3 regions of the Rhizobium sp. BR 250 genome follow, and region 3 is predicted to be linked to each of the others. Evidence: riboswitches for the same ligand, from Rfam matches in the RefSeq annotation. Region 3 holds a riboswitch; each other region holds the start of a gene.
What was found. Region 3 has a riboswitch for thiamine pyrophosphate ahead of thiB (thiamine ABC transporter substrate binding subunit). Riboswitches for the same ligand answer to the same signal wherever they lie in the genome.
Positions count from the first base shown of each region.

Region 1 (10,134 bases), on a different contig from region 3:
CGAGACGGACGACTGGTTTCATCGGGTTGGGGCGGGCAGCGGAAGGGGCGCCGCCATAAAGCGCGATGCCCGGGCGCAGCAGAGCGTTGTGATAGTCATTGCCGAGAAAAATGCCGCCCGAATTGGAAAAGCACACCGGCACATCCGGGAAGGCCCCGGCTGCTTTATGCATTACCGAAAGCTGCGCGGCATTGGCGGCATGATCCGGCTCGTCGGCGCAGGCGAGGTGGCTCATCACGAAGGCGATGTCGATACCATCGAGCCGTTGCGGCTGCGCGGCAAGGACTTCAAGCTCTTCGGGTGACAGCCCAAGGCGGCACATGCCGGTATCGATCTGCACGGCGGCGGGGAGCGTCTTGCCAAGCTTTCCGGCACGGGCCGACCATTGCGCGATCTGCTCCAGCGAATTCAGGACCGGGGTGACCGCCATGGCGGCGCAGGAGGTCTCATTGCCGGGCTGAAGCCCGTTGAGAACGAAAATCCGCGCCTCTGCCGAAAGCCGCAGCCTGAGAGACAATGCCTCATCGATATGGGCGACGAAGAAATTGCGGCAACCCGCCTCGAACAGGGTCTGCGAGACGATATCCGCACCGAGGCCATAGGCATCGGCTTTCACGACCACCGCCGTCTGCGAGGCTGGCGCCATCGCCGTCAGGGTCAGATAATTGTCGCGCAATGCGCCGAGATCGATGGTCAGATGGCCGCTTGCACCACCGGCTGCCTGCTGGCGGCTGATCTGCATGTCCATGGTCGTTCACCCTTATTTTTATCCTCTGAGGGTATTGCAACGATTATCGAATTTCTTGGCGATTGTTCGAAGAAAATGCGATAGAATTAGAAATCACGCAATTTTCGTTGATCAATTGGAATCTTCTATGTCGTCACTGGATGCGACCGACCGTCACATCATCCGCCTGCTTCGGCTCAATGCCCGCATCAGCAATGCAAAACTGGCAGTGGAAGTCGGACTTTCGCCCTCCGCCTGCCTTCGCCGGGTCGATATTCTCGAGCGGGAGGGGATTATCCGCGGTTATACCGCGCTGACCAGCGGCCTTGCCGGCGGCGAGGTAATTTCGGTCATCGTGCAGATCACGCTCGACCGGCAGACGGAGGATTTTCTCAACCGTTTCGAAAATGCGGTGCGGCGCTATCCGGAAATCCGCGAATGTTATCTGATGACCGGCGGCTCGGACTATTTCCTGCGCTGCGAGGCGGAAAGTGCGGGGGATTTCGAGCGGATTCACAAGGAGATATTGTCGAAACTGCCAGGGGTTTCGCGCATTCATTCGAGTTTTGCGATCCGGAATGTGCTGGCGACGCCGAAGGCGCGGTGAGGGGGGCGTTGAGTCTGCGGCCACCCCCCCTCTGTCCTGCCGGACATCTCCCCCTCAAGGGGGGAGATCGACAAGCGGCTTGCTGATCATCCAGCAAAATATCTCATATTGAGAGGATTGCGTGGGACTGAGGCACAAGCCCCATCTAATCTCCCCCCTTGAGGGGGAGATGTCCGGCAGGACAGAGGGGGGTAAGCCGCAAACTCCAGGGGTTGATATCACCCCCACCACCGGTAAAAATGATGCACCGGCCCCCGCCCATGTCCAATGGCAAGCCCCCGTCCGGCATCGAGCGCCCCGTTCAGATAATCCTTCGCGAGCCCGACCGCTTTCCGCAATTCGTGCCCCATCGCCAGATGCGCCGTAATCGCAGCCGCCAGCGTGCAGCCGGTGCCGTGGTCGTTTTTCGTCTCCACCCTCGGCGCAGAAAGTGCCTGCATGGTCCCGTCCGCAAACAGATAATCCGTGCTTTCCGGCCCGTCGCCATGGCCGCCCTTGATGAGCACGGCCTTCGCACCAGCCTTCAGGATCAGCTTGGCCTGGCGGGTAATCTCCCGCTCCGTCTCCGCCATCGGCGTGCCGGTCAGCAGCGCCGCTTCCGGCAGGTTCGGCGTGACGATGGCGGCGAGTGGCAGCAGGTCGCGCCGCAGGGTCTCGATGGCATCCTCATGCAGCAGCCGGTCGCCGGACGTCGCCACCATGACCGGATCGAGCACCACCGGCTGCGATTGCCGCCGGAGCCGTTCCGCGATGGCTGTGATGGTTTCGATCCGCGAGACCATGCCGATCTTCACGGCATTGACCGCGAGATCGGAAAAAACCGCATCCATCTGTGCGACGATGGTGGCGACCGAAATATCCTCCACGGCAGTCACGCCCCTGGTGTTCTGGGCGGTGATGGCGGTGATGACGCTGGCGGCATAGGCGCCGAGTGCGGAAAAGGTCTTGATGTCGGCCTGGATACCTGCGCCGCCGCCGCTGTCGGAGCCGGCAATGGTCAATGCAATGGCTGTCATGGCTGTCTCGCTTTCAGCGCGGCGTCAATTGCGGAGCGGAAATCCCTGGTTGCGCTGGCGATATCGGCTGCGCGGAAAATTGCGGAAATGACGGCGACCCCATCTGCGCCGGCGGCGACAACGGCGGGCACACGGGCAAGATCAATGCCGGCGATCGCACCCACCGGCATATCCGGCCGCCACTCCTTCAACAGGGCGCGCAGCGTCGTAAGGCCATCGATGCCGACCGGCTTGTCCGGGTTGACCTTGGAAACGGTCTCGAACACGCCGCCGATGCAGGCATAGTCGGCGGACATGGAGGCTGCCCGTTCGGCATCGGCGCGGTTCTTGACGGTAAGGCCGATAATTGCCTTTTGCCCGAGAATACGCCTTGCGGTCTTTGCATCCATATCGTCGGCACCGAGATGCACCCCATCGGCCCCCGAAGCGAGCGCCACATCCACCCGGTCGTTGATGACCAGCGGCACGCCAGTGCCAGCGATGGCCTCGCGAATGGCACGGGCATTTTCGATCATCTCCCGCGTCGAGCCATGCTTGTCGCGATATTGCAGGATTGTTGCCCCGTTGAGCGCGGCCGCCAGAGCAAGCTCCGGCAACGGCGCGACATCGGCAAGACTGGTATCGACCAGCGCATTAAGGCGGTAATCAACCTTGTTCATGCTCAATCCTCGCGTGATTTATGATGTCCTCACCGGAGATTTCGGAAAGAGCATCCAGAAATGCCGGTTCGAACGTACCGGGGCCTTTGGCCTGTTTCGCGGCGAGCTCGGCGGAAACGCCTGTCACCGCAAGGGCGGAAGCCGCTGCCGTCAACGCGTCTTTTTCCACTGCCATGAAGGCGGCGACGACACCGCCCGAAAGGCAGCCCGTGCCGGTCACCTTCGCCATCCACGGGTGACCATTGACGATCCTGACATTACGCGTCGTGTCGCGGAGATGATCCACCGGTCCGGTCTCGATCCGCACCGCGCCCGGCACACCGCCGATCAGGCTCATTTCTGCGCGGTTGCCACGGACGATGGTGGGCGAATGGGCGATAAGTTCCCGGGCGAAATCCAGCCGCGAGGGTGAATAGTCGACATGCACGGGGTCGACGATCCACGGCTTGCCGGATGCATTGGCGATCTCGATCGCCAGCCGGATGACCTTGCGTCGTTCGGCGTCCAGCGTGCCGAGATTGACGGTCAGTGCATCCGCCTTGGTGACGAAGCTCTCGATCTCTTCCAGCGAGGTGGTCATCGAGGGAATGCCGCCGATGACGGTGATGCCGTCGGCGGTGAATTTCTGCACCACGGTGTTCATCAGGCAATGCACGCGCGGACGCTTCTGCCGCACGCGTTCCAGAATCTCGGCGGCTTTTGCCGCTGTCGGAAAATTGCCGGTCATGGCTGTTGCAGCTCCACGGCGATATCGTCTGCTGCGGGCGCCTGCTTGATCAGCTGCATCTCCTGCATGAAGGCGCCGAAACGGGCATAACGGGCGCGGTCCAGTGCGGCGGGACGCTTGGCGAAACGTGGCAGCGTGTCGAAAAAGGCCTGTTTGTTCAGGGCATCGTCAAGGTTCGGATAGGCCTTGATGAAAAGCTGCCAGGCATCCTGCGGATGGTTGGTGATAAAGATCGCGGCTTGCTCCACGGCGGAGAGGAAACGCGGCAGACGGCTGTCCTTTGCGAGATCACGATGGGTGACGAAGATCAGCTCGTCATAGGCCGGTACGCCATGTTCTTCGGGGAAGAAGGAGCGGCCCTCATGTCCTTCGAGTTTCATCTGAGTCAGTTCGAAATTGCGAAAACCGCCGAGCGTGGCATCCACCTTGCCGGCGATCAGGGAAGGCGACAGCGAGAAATTGACGTTGACCAGCTCGACGTCGTCCTTCGTCAGCCCGTCCTTCTCCAGCATGCGCTTCAGCATCGCATCCTCGAAACCGGAAACGGAAAAACCGACCTTCTTGCCCTTCAGATCTTTCAGGCTCTTGATCGGCCCATCCGCGAGAACCGTGACGGTGTTGAGCGGGGTTTCGACCAGTGTGCCGAAACGCACGAGCGGCAGGCCGGCTTCGTGGTCGAGATAGAGGTTCGGCTGGTAATGCACGCCGATATCGGCCTGTTTTGCCGAGACGAGGCGCGGCACCGTGGAAGGGTCAGCCGGAGGAACCAGCTCCACTTCCAGTCCCGCATCGGCAAACAGGCCGCGTTCCTTGGCGATCACCATCGGTGCATGATCGGGGTTCACGAACCATTCGAGCAATACGGTCAGCTTGTCGGCCGCCTGGGATTGCATGGGCGCAAGCACGCTTGCCGCTGCGATGGCGAGGGAAAGAAGCGTTCGTTTCATGGTCCCGAAAGTCTCCGTAAATATCTGAAAGGAATGGTGTGTTCTGTTTCTTTGGCCCAGGGGGCGAGATTGGCCGTCGCCTGGTCGACGATGAGCCGGAGCAGCACGGCCATGACGGCGAGAATGGCCATGGCGGCGAACATGGTGTCGGTCTGCATGCGGGCATTGGACTGGATCATGACGAAACCGAGCCCGGCCGATGCGCCCACCCATTCGCCGATGACGGCCCCGAGCGGGGCAAGCGGCGCAGCCACCCTCAAGCCTGAAATCAGTGAGGGGAGCGCCAGCGGCACGCGCAACCGGGTGAGGATCTGCCAATGGCTCGCCTCCGTCAGCGAGGCGGCGTCGAGGATGGCGCGATCCGTGCGGTTGAGGCCGTCGGTGAAAGAGGAGGCGACGGGGAAGAAAATGATGATTGCCGTCATGACCACTTTCGAGGCCATGCCGAAGCCGAACCAGAGGACGAGAATGGGGGCGAGCACGAAGACCGGAAAGGCCTGCAACACCAGAACCATGGGCCAGACGAGGCGGCCAAGGCGCGGGATGGCGGCCGTCGTGAAGGCAACGAGAATACCAGCGGCAATGCCCGCGGCAAGCCCGAGCGCCATTTCGCCAAGCGTCACGAGGGCCTGACCGAACAGGAAACCCGGTTGGCGCAGGAAGGCGGCGGCGACATCGGCGGGCGACGGCAGGATGTAACGGGGCGGCGAAAACAGCCACGTTCCCGCCTGCCAGAGAAGGAGCAGAAGACCGACACCGTTCAACGCATGGGTGGCACGCATGAGCCGGGCCTCAGATGCAGATGCACCATGTGCGAAGGGCAGAAGGTTTCAGCATCATCGGTCGTCTCCAGATGTGGCAATCACGGAGATCAGGCATAGCGGAGAAGAGAAAGGGCAGCGCCTCCATGGCGCGACAGTTCCGTTCCTACGCCGGCATGACCCGGATCAGGTTCAAGGGTCCGGCTCATCGCCATCTCAGCACCGTGCGGTGCTCCCCTCGGAAGAGCTTGTTTTGTAGGTCAAGTTTTAAAAATGTCAACGGTCTCTACCAACCGGTGATCGGTACCCCGCCATTATGCGGCCGGGGGAAATATAGTTATTAGGTATATCGAATTTATCGACAATTAGTTATATCAATAAACTATATTGCAACGTCGTTCGAGTAACTAAGCCCGCATTCAGAGAAGCTCGGAGACTAACTTGAAAAGCATCTGGCGGGACAAGTCCGGAAATTTTGCCATTCTCAGCGCCTTGTTGATCATACCGCTCATCGGATCCGCCGGTGTTGCGCTCGACATAACACGCGGCCTCAGCGTCAAATCCGATTTGCAGATGGCGGCCGATTCCGCTGCTCTGGCAGTGGTTGCCGATAGTTCGGCAAGCGCCCAGGCTGCAAAACGGATGGCGAGCAATGGCGTCATTGCCGTCGGCGAAGAAGAAGCCGCCGCTTTCTTCCATGGCAATCAGCGGGGCAACCGGGACTATCAGCTATTGTCTCTCGATATATCTGTCATCAAGCGCGGGACCATCATCGAGTCTTCGGTCAATTTTACGGCCTCAGTGAATACGACGCTTTCCAGAATTCTCGGAAAGGACTTCCTGACGGTCTCGGGGAGTGCAACCGCCAAATACGAGACGGAGACCTTTACCGATTTTTACCTCGTCCTCGACAACTCGCCTTCCATGGGCGTGGGCGCCACGCCTGCCGATGTCGCGGTGATGGAAAAGACGATAGGATGCGCCTTCGCTTGCCATCTCACAACGAAAGACGGCGCGTCAGACCCGACCAGCACCTATTTCAGGATCAAGAACAAGGACACCGATGCCAAGGGTCGCATAAACGCGACCACGCGCATCGACGTGGTTGCCAAGGCAACCGCGAGTTTGATGGATACGGCAGCTGCCACGCGCAAGAGCAACGATCAATATCGTATTGCCGTCTACACTTTCGGGAAAACGGCAGTCGATGTTGCGTCAGGCGGGGATTTGCTCGAAGTTGTGCCGCGGACTTCGGATTTGCAGGAGGCCAAGAAGAAGATTGCCGAAATCGAACTCATGTCGGTTCCTTCCCATATGTATAAGAACGATCAGCACACCGATTTCGACCGGGCGCTTACCAAGATCGAGAAAAAGATGGGAAATTCGGGTAGCGGCGCCAGTTCAGCCAGCCCGGAAAAAATAGTGTTTTTCGTCTCTGACGGTGTTGCCGACAGCTACAAGCCAAATAACTGCACAAAACAAACGACGCAGGGCGGGCGTTGCCAAGAGCCGATCGACACAAGGCTCTGCACCAAGCTCAAGGAAAAGGGCTTCCGTATCGCCGTGCTTTATACGACCTACCTGCCGCTATCGGGCAATGGCTGGTACAGGCTCTGGATACAGCCGTTCCAGACGGAAATCAGTTCGCGCATGCAGGCCTGCGCTTCTCCGGGGCTGTTCTTTGAAGTCAGCCCTTCGCAGGGCATCAGCGATGCGATGTCGGCCCTTTTCAAAAAGGCAATCAGCACGCCGCGCCTGACGAGTTGAATGGCCGCGCGTCCGATGCCGGGCTGCTGTTCAACACGCTGTCCATCGCGCCTGTCGGTGTGACGGAAAACGCTTTTGAGCGCAATATTAGTTATTCCGGAAATTAGATTTATCGAAAATTAGTTATTCCTTGAAACTGCCTTTCAATAATCTTTGGCTAAGTCTCGCCTCCAGCAGGGTTCCGGGGGCGAATTTGAAAAATATCTGGCAGGATGAATCAGGGAATTTTGGCATTCTCAGCGCCTTGTTGATGGTGCCGTTGATCGGAGTGGCCGGCGTGGCCCTGGATGTGACACACGGCATGGCCGTGAAGTCCGATTTGCAAATGGCGGCCGATGCGGCGGCCCTCGCGGTGGTGGCGGATACGTCGGCGAGCGTCAAGGCTGCAAAAGAAATGTCGGGAGATGGCGTCATCAGCCTTGGCAGTAGCGAGGCCTCGGCTTTCTTCGAAGGCAATCAGCGCGCCAATGCCGACTACAAGCTTCTGTCGCTCGATATATCGGTGATCAAGCACGGTAATGTCATCGAGTCTTCCGTCAGTTTCACGGCTTCCGTCGGCACGACGCTTTCGCAGGTTCTCGCGAAGGATCTCATCACTGTTTCGGGCAAGGCGACCGCCAAATACGAGACGGAGACCTTCAGTGATTTTTATGTCCTTCTGGATAACACGCCCTCGATGGGTGTCGGCGCCACCCCCGCCGATGTTGCCACCATGGTTGCGAATACCAGCGACAAATGCGCTTTCGCCTGTCACATCGTGAAAAACGGGGTGGTGGACACGGGCAGCTATTATTACAGGGCCAAAAGCCTTGGGGTCACGACGCGCATCAATGTGGTAGCACAGGCCACGGCAAGCCTGATGGACACGGCAAAGGCCACGCGGAAAAGCAGCAATCAATATCGCATGGCGGTCTATACCTTCGGGGAGAAGGCGGAAGACACCAAGCTGCTCGAAGTTGTTCCCCTGACGTCGGATCTGGCGACCGCGAAGAAAAAGGCGGGCGAAGTCGACCTGATGTCCATTCCCTATCAGGGATATAATAACGACCAGCAGACCGATTTCGATCGGGCTTTGACCCAGATAGGCGACAAGATCGGCAGTTCGGGGACCGGCGCGAGTTCGGCGAGCCCGGACAAGATCATTTTCTTCGTTTCGGATGGTGTCGGCGATAGCTACAAGCCGTCCACATGCACCAAAAAAACGACAAGCGGCCGCTGTCAGGAGCCGATCGATATCAAATATTGCACGAAGCTGAAGGAAAAGGGTTTCCGGATCGCGGTGCTCTACACCACCTATCTGCCGCTGCCGACCAACGACTGGTATAATAGCTGGATCAAGCCCTTCCAGTCGGAAATCGGCGCACGTATGCAGACATGCGCTTCACCCGGCCTGTTCTTCGAGGTCAGCCCGTCGCAGGGCATCAGCGACGCGATGTCGGCGCTTTTCAAAAAGGCCATTACATCGCCCCGTCTGACAGGCTGAGCGCGGCGTTTCCACTGGAATCCGCGCAGCCTTCTTCAACCGATGGTGCGAAACTGCTCAAACAGCGGCACATGGAGGCTATCGGCACGGTAAAAGACCGCCGGCTGACCGAGCGGAGCTTCGACGATGATTTCGCGCCCGCCGGAATGGCGTGCGCCACTCCACAGATGCACCCATTCGCCGTCGCCCGGAAGATAGAGCGCACGTTGCGTTTCGCCTGCCTTCCAGACGGGGGCAACCAGCATGTCGGCACCGTAGAGATAGCAATCCTGAATGGCGTAGGTCTGAGGTTCATCCTCATAATGCAGGAAAAGCGGGCGCTGCACCGGCAGGCCCGTCTTTGCGGCCTCGGCGGAAAGTGACTTCAGATAGGGGGCGAGCGCGACATAGATCGCCGTCATGCGGGCAAAATGGGAAAGAACCGTTTCATCCTGATCGATCTGGAGGTTGTCGCGTGGCCGGTTGCCCTCATGAGTGCGCATGACCGGGGTGAAGGCGGCCATCTCCGTCCAGCGCATGATGAGTTCGGCCGTCCGGACATTGCCGAACAGGCTGGTATAACCGCCGATATCGGAGTGGTGATAGGCATTGCCCATGAGCCCGGAGGAGAGCGCACCGCAGATGACGGTGACAAGCCCATCATGGCGGGAGAAGTCGACAGACTGGTCACCGCCCCAGATCAGCGGGCAATGGGCCTGAACGCCGGTGAAGCCTGCGCGCATGAAGAACAGCGCCTCGCCGGTCTTGCCACGACTTTCGACGCCCTTCGCATTGACCTCTGCCCAGAGTGTGGGCCAGGCATTGTGCATCAGCCTGGCGTCGACACCATTCGAAAGCTTGATGTCGATCGGCAGATATTCGCCGAAATCCGCCATCCAGCCGGAAAGGCCGAAATCCAGCATGTTCCTGCCGATGATCTCTTCGGCGAACCAGTCGGCGGCAGCCGGATTGGTGAAGTCGACCACGCCGCAATGGAACTCGCCGAAGTCCACCAACGCCGTCTTTCCATCCGCATCGGTGGCGAAATAACCGGCCGCTTCAGCGACAGGAAAGAGTGGGCCGTCGACGCAGAGATAGGGGTTCACATAACCCAGGAAACGAACGCCCTGATCGGCAAGCTCGGCGATCTTCTGGCGCAGATGCGGGTAGCGGGTCTCATTCGCCTGCCAGTCCCAGAAGAGGCGAGCGCCAAAGGACGTCTGGCGAAGCCCCACCCAGTCCTCACACCAGAGGCCGGACACCTTCGTTCCGGCCGCACGGATTTTCTCCAGTCGCGCAAAGGAGTTGGCGCCATCCTTTAACCCAATGATCGCGCCGTTATAGACCCAATCAGGCAATTCCGGCTGGCGTCCGAACCGCAGCGACAGGGCCGAGACGATATCGGTGAAGTGGTCGCCGGCGAAAAATTCGATCTTTTCGGGGATGGCCCAGATTTCGATC
Region 1 is NZ_JARWKW010000012.1:24,646-34,779, forward strand. It holds gene alr (alanine racemase) at 1-748, opposite strand, end outside; gene QD336_RS18580 (Lrp/AsnC family transcriptional regulator) at 876-1,334, shown strand; gene thiD (bifunctional hydroxymethylpyrimidine kinase/phosphomethylpyrimidine kinase) at 1,553-2,350, opposite strand; gene thiE (thiamine phosphate synthase) at 2,347-3,009, opposite strand; gene QD336_RS18595 (hydroxyethylthiazole kinase) at 2,996-3,736, opposite strand; gene QD336_RS18600 (ABC transporter substrate-binding protein) at 3,733-4,683, opposite strand; gene QD336_RS18605 (ABC transporter permease) at 4,680-5,465, opposite strand; TPP riboswitch at 5,591-5,693, opposite strand; gene QD336_RS18610 (TadE/TadG family type IV pilus assembly protein) at 5,886-7,211, shown strand; gene QD336_RS18615 (pilus assembly protein TadG-related protein) at 7,405-8,694, shown strand; gene QD336_RS18620 (alpha-glucosidase) at 8,730-10,134, opposite strand, start outside.
Region 1: linked by a shared signal. The riboswitch ahead of QD336_RS18605 (ABC transporter permease) and the one ahead of thiB (thiamine ABC transporter substrate binding subunit) in region 3 are both predicted to bind thiamine pyrophosphate.

Region 2 (10,134 bases), 160 kb from region 3:
ATGGCGTCGGCATTGCTGCCATAGGAAATGACGGTGGCATCCTTTTCCAGCCGGCAGGAATCACCCTCGACTTCGATCGCGCAGATGGAGTTGCGCAGATTGCCGCCGATGCCGCCTTCGGTGGTGGCGGAGCCGAGCAGAAGCTGTTCGCCGGCAACGCGGCGCATGAAGCCCGGATGCCAGGTGCTTTCCACGCCATGTTCCACCAGGCTCGACAGCTTGATGTGGTGCATGGCGAAAATCATCGCGGTTGCCGAACAGGCCTGGCCGAGCCGGGCGCAGATATCGGCGATTTCCTGCAGGGAAGTACCTTCGCCGCCCAGCGAGGAAGGGACCTGGATGCCGAGCAGGCGCTCCTGCCGCAGGGCATTGACGGCTTCCTCAGGGAAGCGGCCGGTGACATCCACCTCATCTGCATGTTTGGCGGCAATTGCCGCGACACGGCCCGCGCGCGCGGACAGAGTTTCATCCTGCGGCGCAACGGTCACGTTCATCAGGCTGCCTCTTTACCATCCAGAATGAGCTTAACGGTGTCTTCAATGGCCTTGATGCTGGCGAAAGACTTGCGGTTCAGCAGGTTATCGGGAAATTCTATATCGAAAGCTTCTTCGATACCCAGCATCAATTGCACGGATGCGAAGGAAGAGAGGCCCGCCGCATAAAGATCGGCCTCATCTGCAATCGTATCGACAGGGGTTGGAAGCTGGCCGAATTTGGCCAGTATTTCACGTATAGTCGCATTCATTCCGACGTATCTCCCATGAATTTCACATCAGGATTGTTTGTGCTTATCGTTACGTGGCAAACGATAATATTCGCCTAAACCGTTAGGTTAATTACAACTAACGGCAGCATGCGCCATTCCCGCACCTTTGCCAAGCGTTGATCGGCGGCCTTGACAAAAGCCGAGCGGTGTTTTTTGCTGTCGTCATTCACCAGGGGTGTCCCGTCAAGGGGCTGAGATTCTGCTTTCATGCGCAGTGACCCGTTGAACCTGATCCAGTTCATACTGGCGTAGGGACGGTGCAAAGATCGAAGGTCGGCTGGCGTCAGGACGTCCGGTATCGGCACTTCGGTATTTTCCATCATTCCGGCTCGAACTGGGTCTCCACAGTCAAACTTTGGAGCCTCAAGATGAATATCGTTGCCAAGACCAACCCGCTTGTCGTCACCACCGGGCCGCATGCTGCCTCCACGAAAATCCATAAACCCGGAATTTTACATCCGCATATTCGCGTGCCGATGCGAGAGATCGCGGTGCACCCGACTGCAGGCGAACCGCCCGTCACGGTCTATGATTCCTCCGGTCCCTATACCGATCCCACGCATCCGGTCCTGATCGAAAAGGGTCTGCCGCGCCTGCGTCACGACTGGGTTGTGGCGCGCGGTGATGTCGAGGCTTATGAGGGACGGCACGTCAAGCCGGAGGATAACGGCTTTGCCACCGGCGAGCGCCTGACGCCCGAATTTGCCATGCGCCACCAGCCGCTGCGAGCCACGGCGGGCAAGGCGGTGACGCAGCTTGCCTACGCGCGGGCGGGCATCGTCACGCCGGAAATGGAATTCATCGCCATCCGCGAAAATCTCGGCCGCGAGGCTGCGAAGGAAAAGCTCGCGCGGGACGGCGAGAGTTTCGGCGCGCATATTCCCGACTATGTCACGGCGGAATTCGTGCGTCAGGAAGTCGCCTCGGGTCGCGCCATCATTCCCGCCAATATCAACCACTCCGAACTTGAGCCGATGATCATCGGCCGCAATTTTCTCGTCAAGATCAATGCCAATATCGGCAATTCCGCCGTCACCTCCTCCATGGCGGAAGAAGTGGAGAAGATGGTCTGGGCCATCCGCTGGGGTGCGGATACCGTCATGGACCTGTCTACTGGCCGCAATATCCACAATATCCGTGAATGGATCATCCGCAATTCGCCGGTGCCGATCGGCACGGTGCCACTTTATCAGGCGCTGGAGAAGGTCAACGGCATTGCCGAGGATCTTACCTGGGAGGTGTTCCGCGATACGCTGATCGAGCAGGCGGAACAGGGCGTCGACTATTTCACCATCCATGCCGGGGTGCGGTTGCATTACATCCCGCTCACCGTCAACCGCGTCACCGGCATCGTCTCGCGCGGCGGGTCGATCATGGCCAAGTGGTGTCTGCATCACCACAAGGAAAGTTTCCTCTATGAGCATTTCGAGGAAATTTGCGACATCTGCCGCGCCTACGACGTCTCCTTCTCGCTGGGTGACGGCCTGCGTCCCGGCTCGATTGCTGACGCCAATGATGCGGCGCAGTTCGCCGAGCTGGAAACGCTGGGCGAGTTGACGCAGATCGCCTGGGCGAAGGATTGCCAGGTGATGATCGAAGGCCCCGGCCATGTGCCGATGCACAAGATCAAGGAGAATATGGACAAGCAGCTGAAGACCTGCGGCGAGGCGCCCTTTTACACGCTCGGGCCGCTCACCACAGATATCGCGCCCGGCTACGACCACATCACGTCAGGCATCGGCGCGGCGATGATCGGCTGGTTCGGTACGGCAATGCTCTGCTATGTCACGCCGAAGGAACATCTCGGCCTGCCGGATCGCAACGACGTGAAGGTTGGCGTCATCACCTACAAGATCGCCGCCCATGCCGCCGATCTTGCCAAGGGTCATCCGGCTGCGCAGGTGCGGGACGATGCGCTGTCACGCGCAAGGTTCGAGTTCCGCTGGGAGGACCAGTTCAACCTGTCGCTCGATCCGGATACGGCACGTTCCTTCCACGACGAGACCCTGCCGAAGGAGGCGCACAAGGTTGCACACTTCTGCTCCATGTGCGGGCCGAAATTCTGCTCGATGCGGATTTCCCACGATATCCGCGCCGAGGCGCAGAAGGAGGGGCTTGAGGCCATGGCCGCGCGCTTCAAGGAGGGTGGCGAGCTCTACATGCCGCTGCCGACGTCCGCGAGCGCCGAATAACATGCGTGTCCTCGTCAAGGGAACGGGGGTCGCCGGACTGACGGCGGCCCTCGAGCTGGCACGCAGTGGCGTTGCTGTCGAAGTGTCGGAGCGCAATGCCGAACCCTCTCGTGGTGCGTCCTTTTATGCGGGCGGCATGCTGGCGCCCTGGTGCGAGCGTGAAAGTGCGGACGAGGCGGTTCTGACGCTCGGCACGGCGGCACTCGACTGGTGGGATGAAGCGACGCCCGGCCTTGTGGTCCGCAACGGCACGCTGGTCGTCGCGCCTGCCCGTGACAAGGTGGAGCTTTCACGTTTTGCATCGAGGACCAGCGGCTATCGATGGGTGGGTGAGGCCGAGATCGCCGATCTGGAGCCTGATCTTGCCGGCCGCTTCCGGTCCGGGCTCTATTTTGCCGATGAAGGCCATCTCGATCCGCGTCTTGCACTAGCATCGCTGTATCAGCGGCTTTGCGCCATGGGTGTCCGGTTTCATATGGGTGTCCTCGTGGATGAACGGTCGTTCGAACGGGTTGTGGATTGCACCGGGCCTGCGGCGGTGGGCAAGATTCCCCGTCTTCGTGGTGTGCGGGGGGAAATGCTCTACCTCGCCACGCGGGAGGTTTCCCTTTCCCGCCCCATCCGGCTGCTGCATCCGCGCATTCCGCTCTACATCGTGCCGCGCGAGCCCGGCCGCTTCATGGTGGGGGCGACGATGATCGAGACGGAGGACAAGGGAGCCATTTCCGCCCGCTCGATGATGGAATTCCTCAACGCCGCCTATGCGGTTCATCCGGCCTTTGCGGAGGCGGAAATCATCGAAACCGGCACGGGCGTGCGGCCGGCTTATCCCGATAATCTGCCGAAGGTCACCGAGGATGGCCGAACCATCTTCATCAACGGCGCGCACCGGCACGGCTTTCTGCTTTCGCCGGCCATGGCGCGGCAGGCAGCCGGAATCGTCTGCGAAACTCTCTCTTACAAGGAACAGGATCATGAAACTTCTGGTGAATGGCGACGAGCTTGATCTCGCCACTGAGACGCTGGCCGGTCTGCTCGCCAGCCTCGAATATGAAGGCGAATGGCTGGCGACGGCAGTAAACGGCGATCTGGTGCATTCGGAAGAGCGTGCCGGTTACGTGCTGAAGGCTTTCGATCGCGTCGAAATCCTCTCGCCGATGCAGGGAGGTTGAGGTCATGCTGACACTTTATGGCCGCGAGGTCTCGTCCCGTCTTCTGCTCGGCACGGCGCGTTATCCGTCTCCCGCGGTGCTCGCGGATGCGGTGCGGGCGAGCAACACGGATATCCTGACGATTTCGCTGCGCCGGGAAATGGCGGGGGCGAAGAAGGGCGGTCAGTTTTTCGAGCTGGTCCGCGAACTGGACCGGCATATTCTCCCCAATACGGCCGGTTGCCATACCGTCAAGGAAGCGGTGCTCACCGCGAAGATGGCGCGGGAGGTGTTCCGCACCAACTGGATCAAACTCGAAGTCATCGGCCATCACGATACCTTGCAGCCCGATGTCTTTGCGCTGGTCGAAGCGGCCAAGATTCTCTGCGAGGAGGGTTTCGAGGTCTTCCCCTATACGACCGACGATCTTGTTGTTGGTGAAAAGCTGCTGGAGGCGGGCTGCAGGGTGCTGATGCCCTGGTGCGCGCCGATCGGCAGCGCCATGGGGCCGCTCAATCTGATGGCGCTGAAATCGATGCGGGCGCGATTTCCCGAGGTGCCGCTGATCGTCGATGCCGGTATCGGCCGGCCATCGCACGCGGTGACCGTGATGGAGCTTGGTTACGATGCCGTTCTTCTCAACACGGCGGTTGCGGGCGCGGGTGATCCTGTCGGAATGGCGGCGGCTTTCGCCAGTGCCATTGAGGCCGGCCACCAGGCCTTCAGGTCCGGTCCGCTGGAGCCGAGGGATATGGCGGTGCCTTCGACACCCGTGATCGGCACTGCGGTTTTCTCCTGATAGCGGCTTTCGGCCGAAGGCGGGCAGGTCTTTTGCGTTGACAGTGCGCCGTGGCGGCGGGATACCGAAAGAAAAGGGAAACGGCATGGCGGCACGCAACAATCTTCTCACGGATATCGACGGCGTTTCGGTCGGTAATGTCACCGATCTTACCCTCGGCTCCGGCGTTACGGCGATTGTTTTCGAAAAGCCCGCCATCGCCTCCGGTTCGGTTCTTGGTGGTGCGCCCGGTGGACGCGATACCGGTCTGCTGGACCCGGCCATGACCGTGGAGACGGTGGACGCATTGGTGCTCTCCGGTGGTTCGGCCTTCGGGCTGGATGCGGCGGGTGGCGTTCAGGCCGGTTTGCGGGAGATCGGCCGTGGCCTGCAGGTGGGCTCCACCCGCGTGCCCATCGTGCCGCAGGCGATCCTGATGGATCTGCTGAACGGCGGGAACAAGGATTGGGGACTGCATTCGCCCTATCGCGAGATGGGATATGCGGCCTTCAAGGCGGCGCACGCTGCCCCCTTCGCGTTAGGAACGGTTGGTGCCGGAACGGGGGCGACCACGGCCACTTTCAAAGGCGGGCTTGGTTCGGCAAGTGCCGTCAGTTCCGGTAGATACAAAGTGGCGGCAATCGTTGCCGTCAACGCGCTGGGCTCCGCCACCGTCGGCGCGAGCCGCCATTTCTGGTCCGCGCCTTTTGAGGCTGACGGTGAATTTGGCGATTGCGGTTTTCCGGATCGTTTTTTAGCGGATGATACCGCATTGCGCCTCAAGGGCGTCAATCTCACCGCGACGACAATCGGCGCAGTGGTGACCGACGCCGTACTCACCAAGGCGCAGGCCCACCGCCTCTCCATCATGGCGCATGATGGGTTGGCGCGCGCCGTGCTTCCCGCCCATCTGCCGAGCGATGGCGACACCATGTTCGCGGCCGCGACTGGCGACAAACCGCTTGAGGGTGGCGCTCACTTCGCCGAACTCTGCTATCTCGCGACAATCGTGATGGCGCGGGCGGTGGCGCGCGGGGTCTATGAGGCCAAGGCGCTGCCGGTGGCGGGCGCACAAAAGGCCTATCGTGACATTCATGGCCGGGGTGTTTGAACCATGAGCGAGACACGCCCGCTGCTGAAGCCCGTCCTGCGCATCGACTTCCCGCCCGGAGAGCGTCTGGGTCACGGCAAGGTCGAGCTGATGGAATTGATTGTCGAAACCGGGTCGATCTCGGCCGCCGGGCGGGCGATGGATATGTCCTATCGCCGGGCGTGGCTGCTGGTGGATGCGCTGAACCACATGTTCCGGCAGCCGGTAATCGAATCCCAGCGCGGCGGCAAGCAGGGCGGCGGCGCGGCGCTGACCGCCTTCGGCGCCGAATTGCTGGAGCGTTATCGCGGCATGGAAGAGCGGATGAACAAGGCTCTGCGCGCGGATATCGACTGGCTGGAGGCCAACCGTAATCCCAAAGATGCGTTCAATAGGGATCGAGAGCCGCCGACTTTATGATCGCATGCACCGGTTTGCCGGGTTCCAGTTGCAGCCGCTCACGGGACAGGTCGGTGATACGTGACTGGATGATATCGCCGCCGCAATCCACCTGGATCGTCACCATGCCGTCTTCGTTCATCGAGATATCGGCGACATGGCCTTCGAGAATGTTGAGCGCGCTGAGGCCCTCGGGTTTCACCAGAGCCAACATGACATCGCGTGCCGGTATCAGCACCCGCGCGGGGCTGCCCGGCGCTGCCTTCTTTGCCGGAACCTGCAGCAGTGCCGTGCTGAGCCGGACGGCGGCAAGGCCATGGCGTTCATCGAAGCTTTCGATACGCCCGGACAGGATGCTGCCCGCTTCACGCCGCTCGAGATGCAGGCTGAAATCGGGTCTCGCCAGAACCTCGGTCGCTTTTCCTTCCGTCTCCACCCTGCCGTCCTTCATCACGACGATACGGTCGGCAAGGCGGGCGACTTCCTGGATGGAATGGCTGACATAAACGATCGGAATTTTCGTCTCGTCGCGCAGCCGCTCGAGATAGGGGACAATTTCGGCCTTCCGCTGCTCGTCCAGCGAGGCGAGCGGTTCGTCCATCAGCAGCAGTCGGGGTGAGGAGAGCAGCGCGCGGCCGATGGCGACACGCTGTTTTTCCCCGCCGGACAGCCTGTTCGGGCGGCGTTGCAAAAGATGGCCGATGCCGAGCATGTCGATGATGTGGTCGTCATTCGCATTTGTCTCCTTGCCTGCGGCGAACCATCTGCCGTATCGCAGGTTCTGCGCCACGCTGAGATGTGGGAAGAGCCGTGCCTCCTGAAAAACATAACCGAAGCGGCGTTTGTGGGCCGGCAGAAACAGGCACTTTCCACTATCGGCCAGCACTTCGCCATCAAGCGAAACCTGTCCCTCATCCGGCCGCAACAGGCCGGCAATGATGCGGATCATCGATGTCTTGCCGGAGCCGGAACGCCCGAACAGCGCGGTCACCCCGCCGTCAGAGGTGAAGGACGCGTGGAGTTCGAAGGCACCGAGGTGGTGATGCGCGGAGACTGAAAGCGTCATTCCATGCTCACCCGTTTGCCGATGATGCGGGCCAGAAATTCCGAGACGAGCAGGGCCAGCATGGAAATCACGACCGAAACGATGGTGAGGCGTAATGCGCCGGCATCGCCACCCGGCACCTGCGTGAAGGTATAGATGGCGGCGGAAAGCGTCTGGGTCTCACCGGGAATGTTTGAAACGAAGGTGATGGTCGCACCGAATTCGCCCATGGCCTTGGCGAAAGCGAGGATCATGCCGGCGATGATGCCGGGTAGAGTGAGGGGGAGTGTGACGGTGAGGAACACCCAGAGCGGGCTTGCCCCCAATGTTCCCGCCGCCTCTTCCAGCTTGCGGTCCACCGCTTCGATGGAGAGGCGGATGGAGCGCACCATCAGCGGAAAGGCCATGACGGCGCAGGCAAGTGCCGCCCCTGTCCAGCGAAAGGAAAAGACGATGCCGAAATACGTATCGAGAAACTGTCCGATCGCGCCACGGCGGCCGAAGAGGACGAGCAGCAGAAAGCCGGTGACAACGGGCGGCAGAATGAGCGGCAGGTGCACGATACCGTTGAGCAGCGACTTGCCCCAGAAGCGGCCACGCGCCAATGCCACGGCCACTGCGATACCGAAGGGCAGGCTGGCAAGCATGGCGATGGAGGACACCCACAGGCTGAGCCTGATCGCCGTCCATTCTTCAGCGCTGAGTGTCCACCAATGCAATGTCATATCCTGCAATTGCCATGTTTCATGGCCCGCCGGGAAGCGGGCCTGAAGCAAGCTTATTTCAAAACGGTAAAGCCTTGCTTTTCGAAGAAGGGCGTCGCCTTCGCGGACTTCAGGAAATCCAGATAGGACTTCGCTGCCGGCGATTTTGCTTCCGAAAGAATGGCAACCGGGTAGATGATCGGCGGATGGCTGTTTTCGGGGAAGGTGCCGACGATCTTGACGCCGGGATCGGCGGCGGCGTCGGTCTGGTAAACGATGCCATAGGGTGCCTCGCCGCGCGAGACGAGCAGCAGGGCGGCGCGCACGCTTTCCGCGCCGGCGACTTTCGTTTCGACGGAGGACCAGACGCCCAGCTTTTCCAGCGCGGCTTTGCCATATTTACCTGCGGGAACGGAATCGACCGCGCCCATGGCGAGGCGGCCATCACCCACCAGAGCGGCAAGATCGAAGCCCTGCTTGATCTCGACCGGCTTTGCCTTGTCTGCAGGCGCCACGAGAATGATGCGGTTGCCGAGAAGATTGGAGCGGCTGTCGGCATTGATCAGTTTCTTGTCGGCGACATAATCCATCCATGCGAGGTCGGCGGAGATGAAAATATCCGCCGGTGCACCCTGTTCGATCTGCTTGGCGAGTGCCGAGCTTGCGGCATAAGAAACCGTCGCCTCGTTACCGCTTTCCTTCGCCCATTCCGCATTGATGGCATCGAGCGCGTTTTTCATGCTCGCGGCGGCAAAAACCGTGACCTTTTCGGCGGCATGAGCCGGAACAGCCACGAAGGAGGCCGCCATCCAGAGGGATGTGGCGGCGGCAATGGTTTTGAAGAAGCTGCGGCGCATAAGTATCATGGTGTTCCCCGAGTTGGATATATTCCGATGAATATAACGATAGGCCTATAGGGCAATCATTATATTTTCAAGGATATATCGATTGGGGTGCGGAAAAGCAGCGGCTGCGGATGTTTCTGTGAGCAGGTGGTTAGGCTGAAAATCCCACTTCCGTCACGCTCGGGCCTGTCCCGGGCATCTGCGAGGTGTCATTTGAATGCGACCTGATTAAATCCTTGGGACAAGCCCAAGGATGAGGTCGAGTATGAGACAGTTGGTAATTTAACCTCAAAACGGCCGCCAGCTCTTGCCGTCAAAACCGCTCACCGGCGAAATGGGCGATTTGCGCGCCCGTCTCGTAATAGGCTTCCTTCACTGCGCGGAAAGCCTGGGCTTTCGGCTCCGTCACAGGTAAGGGCAGATCGGCTTCGGCGATTTCTCCGAGAATATGCTGCGCGATCACCTTGCCAAAGGTCGTTCCCGGCGCGATGCCGCGGCCGTTATAGCCCGAGAATCCGACGACATTCTCCGCGAATTTATGGAAACGCGGCACGGCATTGTCCGTCATGCCGATCTGGCCATACCATTCGCATTCGAATTCCGTGTCGCCGAGCTGCGGAAAAAGCCGCTTCAGCGAGCGTTTTGCCCACGCCCGATGAATGGTGGCGCCCGGTCCCCTTAGGGCTCCGACGCTGCCGAAGACCAGTCGCCCTGCCTTGTCCATGCGGAAGGATGAGAGGATTTCCTTCGTGTCCCAGCAGCCTTCACGGCCGGGCAGGATGCTTTTTTGCAGATTGTCGCCGAGCGGCCGGGTCGCGAAGTTGAAATAGGGCAGGTAGACCTGCTCATCACGAACGATCTGCCAGGGGCCGGTGCTATAGGCTTCCGTGGCCACAACGATCCAGTCGGCACTTACCGAGCCCTGCGGTGTCTTCACCAGCCATTTCCCCCCGTCGCGTTCGGTGGCTATCACGGGGCTTGCGGTGTGCAGCCGCACGCCTGCCTTTTGTGCGGCTGCGGCCAGGCCACGAACATAGGCCAGCGGCTGGAGTGTGCCGGCGCGGGTGTCGAGAAGTGCACCGGAATAGGTGGTGCTGCCGATGCGTCTCGCCGTTTCATCGGCATCGAGAACACGGACGGGCGCGCCCCTTGTTGACCATTGCT
Region 2 is NZ_JARWKW010000005.1:13,755-23,888, reverse strand. It holds gene QD336_RS09520 (acyl-CoA dehydrogenase family protein) at 1-494, opposite strand, end outside; gene QD336_RS09515 (acyl carrier protein) at 494-745, opposite strand; TPP riboswitch at 928-1,039, shown strand; gene thiC (phosphomethylpyrimidine synthase ThiC) at 1,135-2,958, shown strand; gene thiO (glycine oxidase ThiO) at 2,960-3,964, shown strand; gene thiS (sulfur carrier protein ThiS) at 3,933-4,130, shown strand; gene QD336_RS09495 (thiazole synthase) at 4,135-4,908, shown strand; gene QD336_RS09490 (P1 family peptidase) at 4,994-5,998, shown strand; gene QD336_RS09485 (winged helix-turn-helix domain-containing protein) at 6,002-6,397, shown strand; gene modC (molybdenum ABC transporter ATP-binding protein) at 6,366-7,442, opposite strand; gene modB (molybdate ABC transporter permease subunit) at 7,439-8,146, opposite strand; gene modA (molybdate ABC transporter substrate-binding protein) at 8,200-8,991, opposite strand; gene QD336_RS09465 (NAD(P)/FAD-dependent oxidoreductase) at 9,284-10,134, opposite strand, start outside.
Region 2: linked by a shared signal. The riboswitch ahead of thiC (phosphomethylpyrimidine synthase ThiC) and the one ahead of thiB (thiamine ABC transporter substrate binding subunit) in region 3 are both predicted to bind thiamine pyrophosphate.

Region 3 (10,134 bases):
AGGGGCTCGATATCGGCAATGTGCGTTATCCGCTTGATGATTTCGCGCTTGCTTTCGGTTCCTCCCGCACTATTTCCAATGTCGCGAATGGCGGCCTTGTGCATTTCTCGCTGAAAAGCGGCAAAGCCATCGTGCTCGCCCGCCCCTATGATCTGACCGGAGCCTGACGCCTTGGCACCCCCAATTCTGAAACTCGATGATATCAAGCTGACCTTCGGCGTGACCCCGCTGCTCGACGGCGCCAATCTCCAGGTGGAGCCCGGTGACCGCATCTGCCTCGTCGGACGCAATGGCTCTGGCAAATCCACGCTGATGAAGATCGCTGCCGGCCTGGTTGAAGCGCAGTCGGGCGAGGTTTTCCGGCATCCGGCCGCCACCATTCGTTACCTGGAACAGGCGCCGGATTTTGCCGGTTACGACACCATTCAGGCCTATGCGGAATCGGGGCTCGGGCCGGGCGACGATCCCTATCGCGTGACCTATCTTCTCGAGCATCTGGGTCTTACCGGACAGGAAAACCCGGAGAGCCTTTCAGGCGGCGAAGCACGCCGTGCGGCGCTTGCCCGCGTCATGGCGCCGGAACCCGATATTCTGATGCTGGACGAGCCCACCAACCATCTGGACCTTCCCACCATCGAATGGCTGGAAAGCGAGCTGCAGCAGACGCGCAGTGCGCTGGTGCTGATCTCGCACGACCGGCGCTTTCTGGAGAAGGTCTCGACCTCCACGGTGTGGCTCGATCGCGGCCAGTCGCGTCGCCTCAATCGCGGCTTTGCCCATTTCGAGGAATGGCGCGACAAGGTGCTGGAAGAGGAAGAGCTTGAACAGCACAAGCTCGGCAAGGCCATTGAGCGCGAAGAACACTGGATGCGCTATGGCGTGACCGCAAGGCGCAAGCGTAACATGCGCCGCGTCGGCGAGCTTCAGGCCATGCGCGCGGAATATCGCGGCCACAAGGGACCGCAGGGTTCCGTGCAGGCGACCGTCACGGAAGGGCGGGAATCCGGCAAGCTGGTCATCGAGGCGGATGCCATCACCAAGGCTTATGGTGAGCGCGTGATCGTCGCGCCATTTTCGCTTCGCGTGCATCGTGGTGACTGCATCGGTCTCGTCGGACCGAACGGTGCGGGCAAAACCACGCTTCTGAAGATGCTGACGGGCCAGCTTGAGCCCGATAGCGGCACGGTGAAGCTCGGCACCAATCTGGAGATCGCCACGCTCGACCAGAAGCGTGAGGATCTCAATCCTAACGAAACGCTCGCGCATTATCTGACCGACGGGCGTGGTGACAATCTTCTCGTCAATGGCGAAGTGAAGCATGTCACTGGTTACATGAAGGACTTCCTGTTCCAGCCGGAGCAGGCGCGCACGCCCATCCGCAATCTTTCCGGTGGGGAGCGCGCCCGTCTTATCCTGGCGCGCATTCTGGCCCGGCCGACCAATCTTCTGATCCTCGACGAACCGACCAACGATCTCGATATTGAAACGCTCGATCTGCTGCAGGAGATCGTCGCCGGTTTTTCCGGCACGGTCATTCTCGTCAGCCACGACCGTGATTTTCTGGACCGCACCGTCACCTCCACCATCGCACCGGCCAACCCCGATCAGCCGGATGGGCGCTGGATCGAATATGCGGGCGGCTATTCGGACATGATGGCGCAGCGCAAGGGTGCGGCCGAAGAAAAACGCAAGGCCGAAAGGCAGGAAAAGGCCAAGGCGGTATCTTCAGCTTCGACGCCGCAGGAGCCTGCAAAGGCCAAGGGCAAACTCTCCTTCAAGCAGAAATTCGCCCTCGAAAATCTGCCGAAGGAAATGGAAAAGGCTCAGGAAGAGATCGCAAAACGCGAACAGCGCATGGCTGACCCGGAACTTTTTGCCAAGGATCAGGCCACCTTCAACAAGCTGGCGCAGGAAATGGAAAAGCTGCGCGACAAGCTGGAGACCATGGAGGAGGAATGGCTGGAACTGGAAATGCTGCGCGAGGAACTGGAGAGCTGAAGCCAGACGCGCGCCCGTTCGACCAGCTTTTCTTCGGCCTTTGACAGGTAAGCGGAATTGCCGTTTTATGACCGCGTTCGTTTGGAGGAGGTCTGAAAATGCGCATGATTTTCGTCAATCTGCCGGTCAAGAATATCGAGGCATCGAGAAGCTTCTTCACGGCCCTCGGTTTCAGCTTCAATCCGGAATATTCCGACGACCGGACGCTCTGCATGATCGTGGAGGAAAACATCTTCGTGATGCTTCTTCAGGAAGACCGTTTTCGCGATTTCATCAATGGCGATATCGCCGATGCCAAAAGCAGCACCGAGGTTCTGACCTGTCTCTCCGCCGGAAGCCGCGAGGAGATTGACCGGATGATTGCAACCGCGCTTGCGTCTGGCGGCGGCAGCTGGAAACCGGTTCAGGACCACGGTTTCATGTATGCCGGCAGCTTTCAGGATCCCGACGGGCACGTCTGGGAACTGGTGCATATGACGGAGCAGGGCTGATCTTCGGCCATCTTGCCAATCGGGGACGGCGGGACTAAACCATCATCTTGATCTAACGGGGTGTCTTCTGTGCTCGTGCGCAGAAGGCTGAGAGGCTTGCCAACCCGAAGAACCTGATCCGGTTCATACCGGCGGAGGGATTAGACGGCTTCAAGGCAGGCGGCTATTTCCCTTCTCGTTTTTTGAGGAGATACCCGTGCGCCGTCGTCTTTTCCTGAATTCCGTCATTGCCGCCTCGCTGTTCCTGCCCGGTTTCGCCGTGGCTCAGGACAAGCCGGAACTGACCGTCTACACCTATGAAAGCTTCGTTTCCGAATGGGGTCCGGGTCCCAAGGTGAAGGAAGTCTTCGAGAAGGTCTGCGGCTGCACGGTCAATTTTGTGGGTGTCGCGGATGGCGTGGCGCTGCTCAACCGTCTGAAACTTGAGGGCAGCGGTTCCAAGGCGGATGTCGTTGTTGGTCTCGACACCAATCTTGTCGCGGAAGCCAAACAGACCGGCCTTTTTGACGCCAGCGGCATCGATGCATCGGCGGCCAAGGCGCCGGGCGGTTATACCGACGATGTTTTCGTGCCCTATGATTATGGGCATTTCGCTGTCATCTATGATACGCAGACGGTGAAAAACCCGCCGGCGAGCCTCAAGGAGCTGGTGGAAGGCGACCCTGCGCAGAAGATCGCCATTCAGGACCCGCGTACTTCCACGCCGGGGCTCGGCCTGCTTTTGTGGGTAAAATCGGTTTATGGCGACAAGGCGCCGGAGGCCTGGACAAAGCTCAGGAAGCGCATTCTCACCGTCACGCCGGGCTGGTCGGAATCCTATGGCCTGTTCACCAAGGGGGAGGTGCCGATGGTGCTCTCCTACACCACCTCGCCTGCCTATCACATGGTCGCCGAAAAGTCGGACCGTTATCAGGCCGCGGTCTTTTCCGAAGGGCATTACATCCAGATCGAAGTGTCTGGCCTTCTCAAAAATGCACCGCATAAGGAGCTGGCAAAGCAGTTCCTCGCTTTCACGCTGACCTCAGGTTTTCAGGATGCCATCCCGGAAAACAACTGGATGATGCCGGTCGCGGCAACCTCGACGCCCTTGCCCGAGGCATTTTCCAAACTCGTCGTGCCGCAGAAGACCTTCCTGATGGATCCCGAAGAAGTGGCGAAGAACCGCAAGGCGTGGATCGACGAATGGCTTGCCGCCATGAGCATGAACTGAGGAAGAGGCACGCCCGCGCATGATGCTGCGTCGCGATTATCGGCGATCGATCATTTTCGGGACGGCGGCTTTTGCCGCCGTTTTCCTGTTCATGGCGCTTGCGGTTTTTGCGCTGCTGTCATTTGACGCTGGCGCATCCGCCGCCGGTATCATGGATGCCTATACGTTGCGCATCCTGCGCTTCACGCTGTATCAGGCCACGCTCTCCACCCTTTTGTCCATCACTCTTGGCCTGCCCGTCGCTCTGGCGCTCGCCCGACGGAAAGAGTTTCCGGGAAGGATCTGGATCATCCGGCTGATGGCGGTGCCAATGGGGCTGCCGGTGATCGTCGGCGCTTTCGGCATCATCACCATCTGGGGCCGGCAGGGTGTGCTGAACAGTGCCCTTGTTTTTGCCGGTGTGGATGAGCCTTTCAGCATTTATAGCCTTTCCGGTATTCTCATTGCTCACGTCTTCTTCAATCTGCCACTTTGCGTGCGGCTGATGCTGGCGGGGCTGGAGCGTATTCCGGGGGAATATTGGCGCATGGCGGCAAGTCTCGGCATGGGGCCGGTTTCGGTTTTCCGTTTCATCGAATGGCCGGCGGTCTCGCGGCTCATTCCCGGCATTGCCGGGTTGGTTTTCATGCTGTGCGCCACCAGCTTCACGCTTGTGCTTCTTCTCGGCGGCGGGCCGGCGGCGACAACGCTGGAGGTGGCGATCTATCAGGCGCTGCGGTTCGATTTCGATCCGCAGCGGGCAATCGCGCTATCGGTTCTGCAGATCGCCCTCACCGCAATCCTGCTCGGAATGCTCGCCTTTCTGCCGTCACCGGAAGCGGAAATCTCGTCGCTTGGTCGCAGCATCCGCCGTTTCGACGGCAAAAGTACCGCTGCACGCCTGTGGGACGGGGCGGCAATCGTTTTTGCCGTTTTCCTGATCGGGCTGCCGCTTGTCGCCATAGCGGTTTCGGGGCTGCAGGCCGATCTGCCGCGTCTGCTCACCGCGCCGGTCTTCCTGCGCGCCGCGGCGACCAGTCTTGCAATCGCCATGCTGTCGGCAATTCTCGTCGTCCTTTGCTGCATGGCGATCATCGGCGCGCGTCAGGCTGTCAACTCCAGACGCAGGGTGGCCTGGCCTCTCCGCCTGCTTTCCGCAGTCCTTGGGGCGGGGGCGTCGCTGGTGCTGCTTGTGCCGCCCGTCGTGCTGGGAAGCGGATGGTTCCTGCTGCTGCGGGTGTTCGGTGATGTCAGCTTTTATGCGCCCGTTCTCGTGGCGCTCATCAATATGTTGATGGCCTTACCCCTTGCCATGCGGGTGATGGAGCCGGCTTTCACCAGCCATTTTCTGCGCACTGGCCGGCTTTCCGCCAGTCTCGGGCTTCAGGGCCTGTCGCGGCTGCGGTTTGCCGATCTGCCGGTTCTGTGGCGGCCCGTGCTGATGGCACTTTCCTTTGCCATGGCGCTGTCGCTTGGTGATCTCGGGGCGGTTGCGCTGTTCGGATCGGAAAGTTTCGTCACCTTGCCCTGGCTGGTTTATAGCAATATGGGCAGCTATCGCACCAATGATGCCGCCGGTTATGCCTTCCTCCTCGGTGTCGTTTGCCTGCTGCTGGCCGCAGGCGGCGTTTCGCGGCAATCCCAATCAGCAAGGGCGAGCATATGACGGGTCATGATTTTGCCGTTGAGTTGGACAAGGTCACGCTGCGGCTTGGAGCGCAGGATTTCGATCTCGATTGCGCCTTCCCGCAAGGTCAGGTGACCGCCGTTGTGGGTGCCTCCGGTTCGGGAAAATCGACTCTCCTTAATCTTGTCGCTGGTTTTGAGGTGCCGGATTCCGGTCGCGTAGTGATCGATGGGCAGGATATGACGGCACAAGATCCTTCGGAGAGACCGGTTTCGTCGATCTTTCAGGACAATAATCTTTTTGCCCATCTCGATATTTTCACCAATGTCGCTCTCGGCGTCAGCCCCGGGCTGAAATTGCGGGCGGAAGACCGGCAGAGGATCGAGGTGGCGCTGGCGCGCGTCGGCCTTGCGGGTTTCGACAAGCGCCTGCCGGGCACGCTTTCCGGCGGGGAAAGACAGAGGGCGGCGCTGGCGCGTGCGCTGGTGCGGAAAAAACCGGTCATGTTGCTCGACGAGCCCTTCGCCGCGCTCGATCCGGGATTGCGGGCGGGCATGGCCTCTTTGCTTCTCGACTTGCATGATGAAACAAAAAATACGGTGATTATTGTCACGCATCACCCCGATGACATAAGAAAGCTGGCGCAGCGGGTGGTTTTTCTTGAGCGCGGCCGCGTTGTCTATGCAGGCTCGACCGCAGATTTCTTCACCACACAAAATGTGAAGGCGGTCGACAGTTTTCTGAATGGCTGATCGCCTTATTTTCGACGCGCGCCGCTGGCAATCGCTTTAGATGACTTCAATGGCGCTAATTTGCACTTGCCAGTTTCAAGTTGTTGTCCGAGAAAAGATGGGAATTATTGCGTTCTTCAGGAATATTCCGGACTTGATGGATCGTTTTTACCGCTTTGGCATTCATCGCCCATTGGGGCGAATCTGTTATTCTGGTCTGCAATTAACGGATGATCAGGAACGTTAAGGGGCAGGCATAGAGAATGAAAAATAGCATGACTGCACAGCGGAGGCTCTTCTCCGGTTCAGGCCTTCGCCGTTCCGGCCGGCTTGCTGCGGCCTGGTCCGCGCTGACGGCGTCCGCCGTGTTGCTGTCATCGTGCCAGTCTCTCTTCAGCCCGGCCTACCAGTCCACATTGCGTCCCTCGGACAATCCCCAGACTGTGGAAGAGGTGCAGAAGAATGATCCCCGCGCTCAGATGGGCGCGCGCGAGCATCCGCGCATCGTCGCAAGTTATGGCGGCGAATATCGTGACGCCAAGACGGAGCGGCTGGTCGCCCGCATTGCCGGCGCGCTGACGGCCGTCTCGGAAAATCCGCAGCAATCCTATCGAATCACCATTCTGAACTCCCCCGCCATCAATGCTTTCGCATTGCCCGGCGGATATCTCTACGTGACGCGCGGACTTCTGGCGCTCGCCAATGATGCTTCGGAAGTGGCGGCGGTGCTGTCGCACGAGATGGGCCATGTGACCGCAAACCACGGCATCGAACGCCAGCGCCGCGAAGAGGCCGAGGTGATTGCGAGCCGCGTAGTCGCCGAGGTGCTGTCGAGCGACCTTGCCGGCAAGCAGGCACTAGCCCGCGGCAAGCTGCGGCTTGCGGCCTTCTCCCGCCAACAGGAATTGCAGGCGGACGTGATCGGCGTTCGTATGCTGGGCGAGGCTGGCTACGATCCCTTCGCATCGCCGCGTTTTCTGGATTCCATGGCGGCCTATGCGCGGTTCTCCTCGGCTGATCCCGAAAACGACCAGAGCCTCGACTTCCTTTCCAGCCACCCCAATACGCCGCAGCGCATCGAGCTTGCCCGCCGTCACGCCCGTGCCTTCGGCCAGGAAGGTCAGGTCGGGGATCGTGGCCGCGACTGGTTTCTGGATGGCATAGATGGCCTGCTTTATGGCGACAGTCCGCAGGAAGGTTACGTCCGCGGTCAGACATTCCTGCATGGAACGCTGGGTATCCGCTTCGATGTGCCGGAAGGTTTCGTCATCGACAACAAGGTGGAGGCCGTTCTGGCGACGGGGCCGGGCGACATGGCGATCCGTTTCGACGGCGTGGCAGATCCGAAACAGACGAGCCTTGCCAATTACCTGACCAGCGGCTGGGTTGCCGGCCTGTTGCCGGAAACCGTCAAGGAAACGCAGATCAATGGTCTGGAAGCTGCGACAGCCCACGCCAGCGCGGATAAATGGGATTTCGACGTGACCGTCATTCGTGTCGGGCAGCAGATTTTCCGGTTCCTGACGGCGGTGCCGAAGGGCAATACGCAGCTTGATTCCATCGCCAATATATTGCGTACCAGCTTCCGCAAGATGACGCCGCAGGAGATCGCCTCGCTGAAGCCGCTGAGGGTGCGGGTGGTGACGGTGAAGTCCGGTGAAACCGTGGCGACGATGGCAGCACGGATGATGGGAACCGACCGGAAGCTCGACATGTTCCGCATGATCAACGCGATGAGCGCCACGGCCACCATTCAGCCCGGTCAGCGGGTGAAGATCATTTCGGAATGAGCTGAGAAGCTTTTATTGGCCGCTTGCCTTCGACAGATAGGCGTGAACGAGTGCGATCATTTCCCGCCTGACTTTGGGTGACTGCAATTCTCCACGGCGGGCGGCATTGTGAATGATGCCGTCGATGGCGTCTGATACGATCAGGGCCGCCGTTCTGCTCTCTGCCTTCGAACTAGCCATATGTGTCGCGATCGCGGCCGCATAGAGACCGAGATATTCCTGTTCGAAGGCGCTGTTCGGATCGTTCATTCCCTCGTGGCTCGGCGCGTCATCCAGAAGGACCTTGTGAAGGCCGGGATGGATGCTGTGGACCGCGATCATGCCGGTCACGAGTTCTTCCACGAATTTGGCAAGCGATTGCTGCCGTTCGGCAACACGCTTCATCACCGAGAGGCAGTCCTCGAGGTGACGGTGGCGCACCGCTTCCACGATCGAAACCTTGTCCGGGAAATATTGATAAAGCGAGCCGATGCTGACACCAGCCGTTTCTGCCACCTTGTTCGTGGTGAAGCCTGCCCAGCCGTGATCGCTCAAAATGCGAGCCGCTGCGTGGATGACGGCATCGACCGTGGCTCTGGAACGCTTCTGACGTGGCTCCTTGCGCATCTCGGTCTTCCGCTTGGCAATGCGAGTAGACAAGCCGTCCTCCATGGCGAAAATATAAACATAATGCTCACATTTTTCAGATGTAAAGGATATTGTCATGAGGGATTTGCTCAGGAGCCTGCTCGGCTATCACGCATGGGCGAACAGGGACTTGTTCGAGAAGCTGCAACATCTCGATCCCGATCGAAACGCATCCGAACGCCACGCCGCCATTCGGCTGATCAATCACTATTACGTCGTCGCAAGGATTTTTTCGGGTCACCTCACCGGAACGGCACACGGTTTTCTCTCGGACAATACCGAGGCAACACCGCAACTGGGTGATCTTGCGAAGGATGTCGCCGCTCTTGATGGCTGGTATCTCGATTATATCGAGGCAACATCGCCGGCGTCGCTCGGCGAGTTCGTCGCCTTCACCTTTACGGATGGCGACAGGGGGTACATGTCCCGCGCAGAGATGATCTCACATATGGTCCTGCATGCCGGCATTCACAGGGGCGAGGTTGCGCGTATTTTGAGCCAGCTCGCCATCACGCCGCCCTGGGATACTTTTGCGGTATTTCTGCATGGGACGCAGCTGCAGCGGCGTTTGCAAGGGGCGCAATAAAAAGCCACCCACCCCTGTGCGGGGCAGGTGGCTCGTCTTAAGCGGACTTCAGGCTCTTATTCCCACTCGCGCACGTCGACGAAATGACCGGCAATCGCCGCCGCTGCCGCCATGGCGGGGGAGACGAGGTGGGTGCGGCTCTTGTAACCCTGACGGCCCTCGAAATTGCGGTTCGAGGTCGAGGCGCAACGTTCGCCGGGCTTCAGGCGGTCGTCATTCATGGCAAGGCACATGGAGCAGCCCGGTTCGCGCCACTCGAAACCGGCGTCGAGGAAAATCTTGTCCAGACCTTCCTTTTCCGCCTGTTCCTTCACGAGGCCGGAGCCGGGCACGATCATGGCCGAGACGGTGGGGGCCACCTTGCGGCCATCGACGATCTTCGCCGCCGCACGCAGATCCTCGATGCGGCCATTGGTGCAGGAGCCGATGAAGACGCGGTCGATGGCGATATCGGTGATGCGCGTGCCGGGCTTCAGGCCCATATATTCAAGCGCGCGCCACTTGGAGGTGCGCTTGTTTTCTTCCGCGATATCGTCCGGATTGGGAACGATGCCCTGAACGGAGGTCACGTCTTCCGGTGATGAACCCCAGGAGACGATGGGCGGCAGGTTGGCCGCATCCAGCACCACGACCTTGTCGTAATGAGCGCCTTCATCGGATTTCAGCGTCTTCCAATAGGCTATGGCCTGTTCCAGCGTTTCGCCCTTCGGTGCGCGCGGCTTGTCCTTGATGTAGTCGAAGGTCGTCTCATCCGGTGCGATCAGACCGGCGCGGGCTCCGCCTTCGATGGTCATGTTGCAGACCGTCATGCGGCCTTCCATGGAGAGCGACCGGATTGCCTCGCCGGCAAATTCGATCACATGGCCGGTGCCGCCGGCGGTGCCGATCTCGCCGATAATGGCAAGGATGATATCCTTGGCCGTGACGCCTTCCGGAATCTTGCCGTCGACACGCACCAGCATGTTCTTGGCCTTTTTCTGGATCAGTGTCTGGGTGGCCAGAACATGTTCCACTTCCGAAGTGCCGATGCCATGGGCGAGTGCGCCGAAAGCACCGTGGGTGGAGGTGTGGCTGTCACCGCAGACGATGGTCATG
Region 3 is NZ_JARWKW010000005.1:175,165-185,298, reverse strand. It holds gene QD336_RS10240 (thiamine diphosphokinase) at 1-167, shown strand, start outside; gene QD336_RS10235 (ABC-F family ATP-binding cassette domain-containing protein) at 172-1,998, shown strand; gene QD336_RS10230 (VOC family protein) at 2,097-2,489, shown strand; TPP riboswitch at 2,536-2,646, shown strand; gene thiB (thiamine ABC transporter substrate binding subunit) at 2,686-3,699, shown strand; gene thiP (thiamine/thiamine pyrophosphate ABC transporter permease ThiP) at 3,719-5,344, shown strand; gene thiQ (thiamine ABC transporter ATP-binding protein) at 5,341-6,057, shown strand; gene QD336_RS10210 (M48 family metalloprotease) at 6,312-7,826, shown strand; gene QD336_RS10205 (TetR/AcrR family transcriptional regulator) at 7,839-8,432, opposite strand; gene QD336_RS10200 (DinB family protein) at 8,530-9,039, shown strand; gene leuC (3-isopropylmalate dehydratase large subunit) at 9,096-10,134, opposite strand, start outside.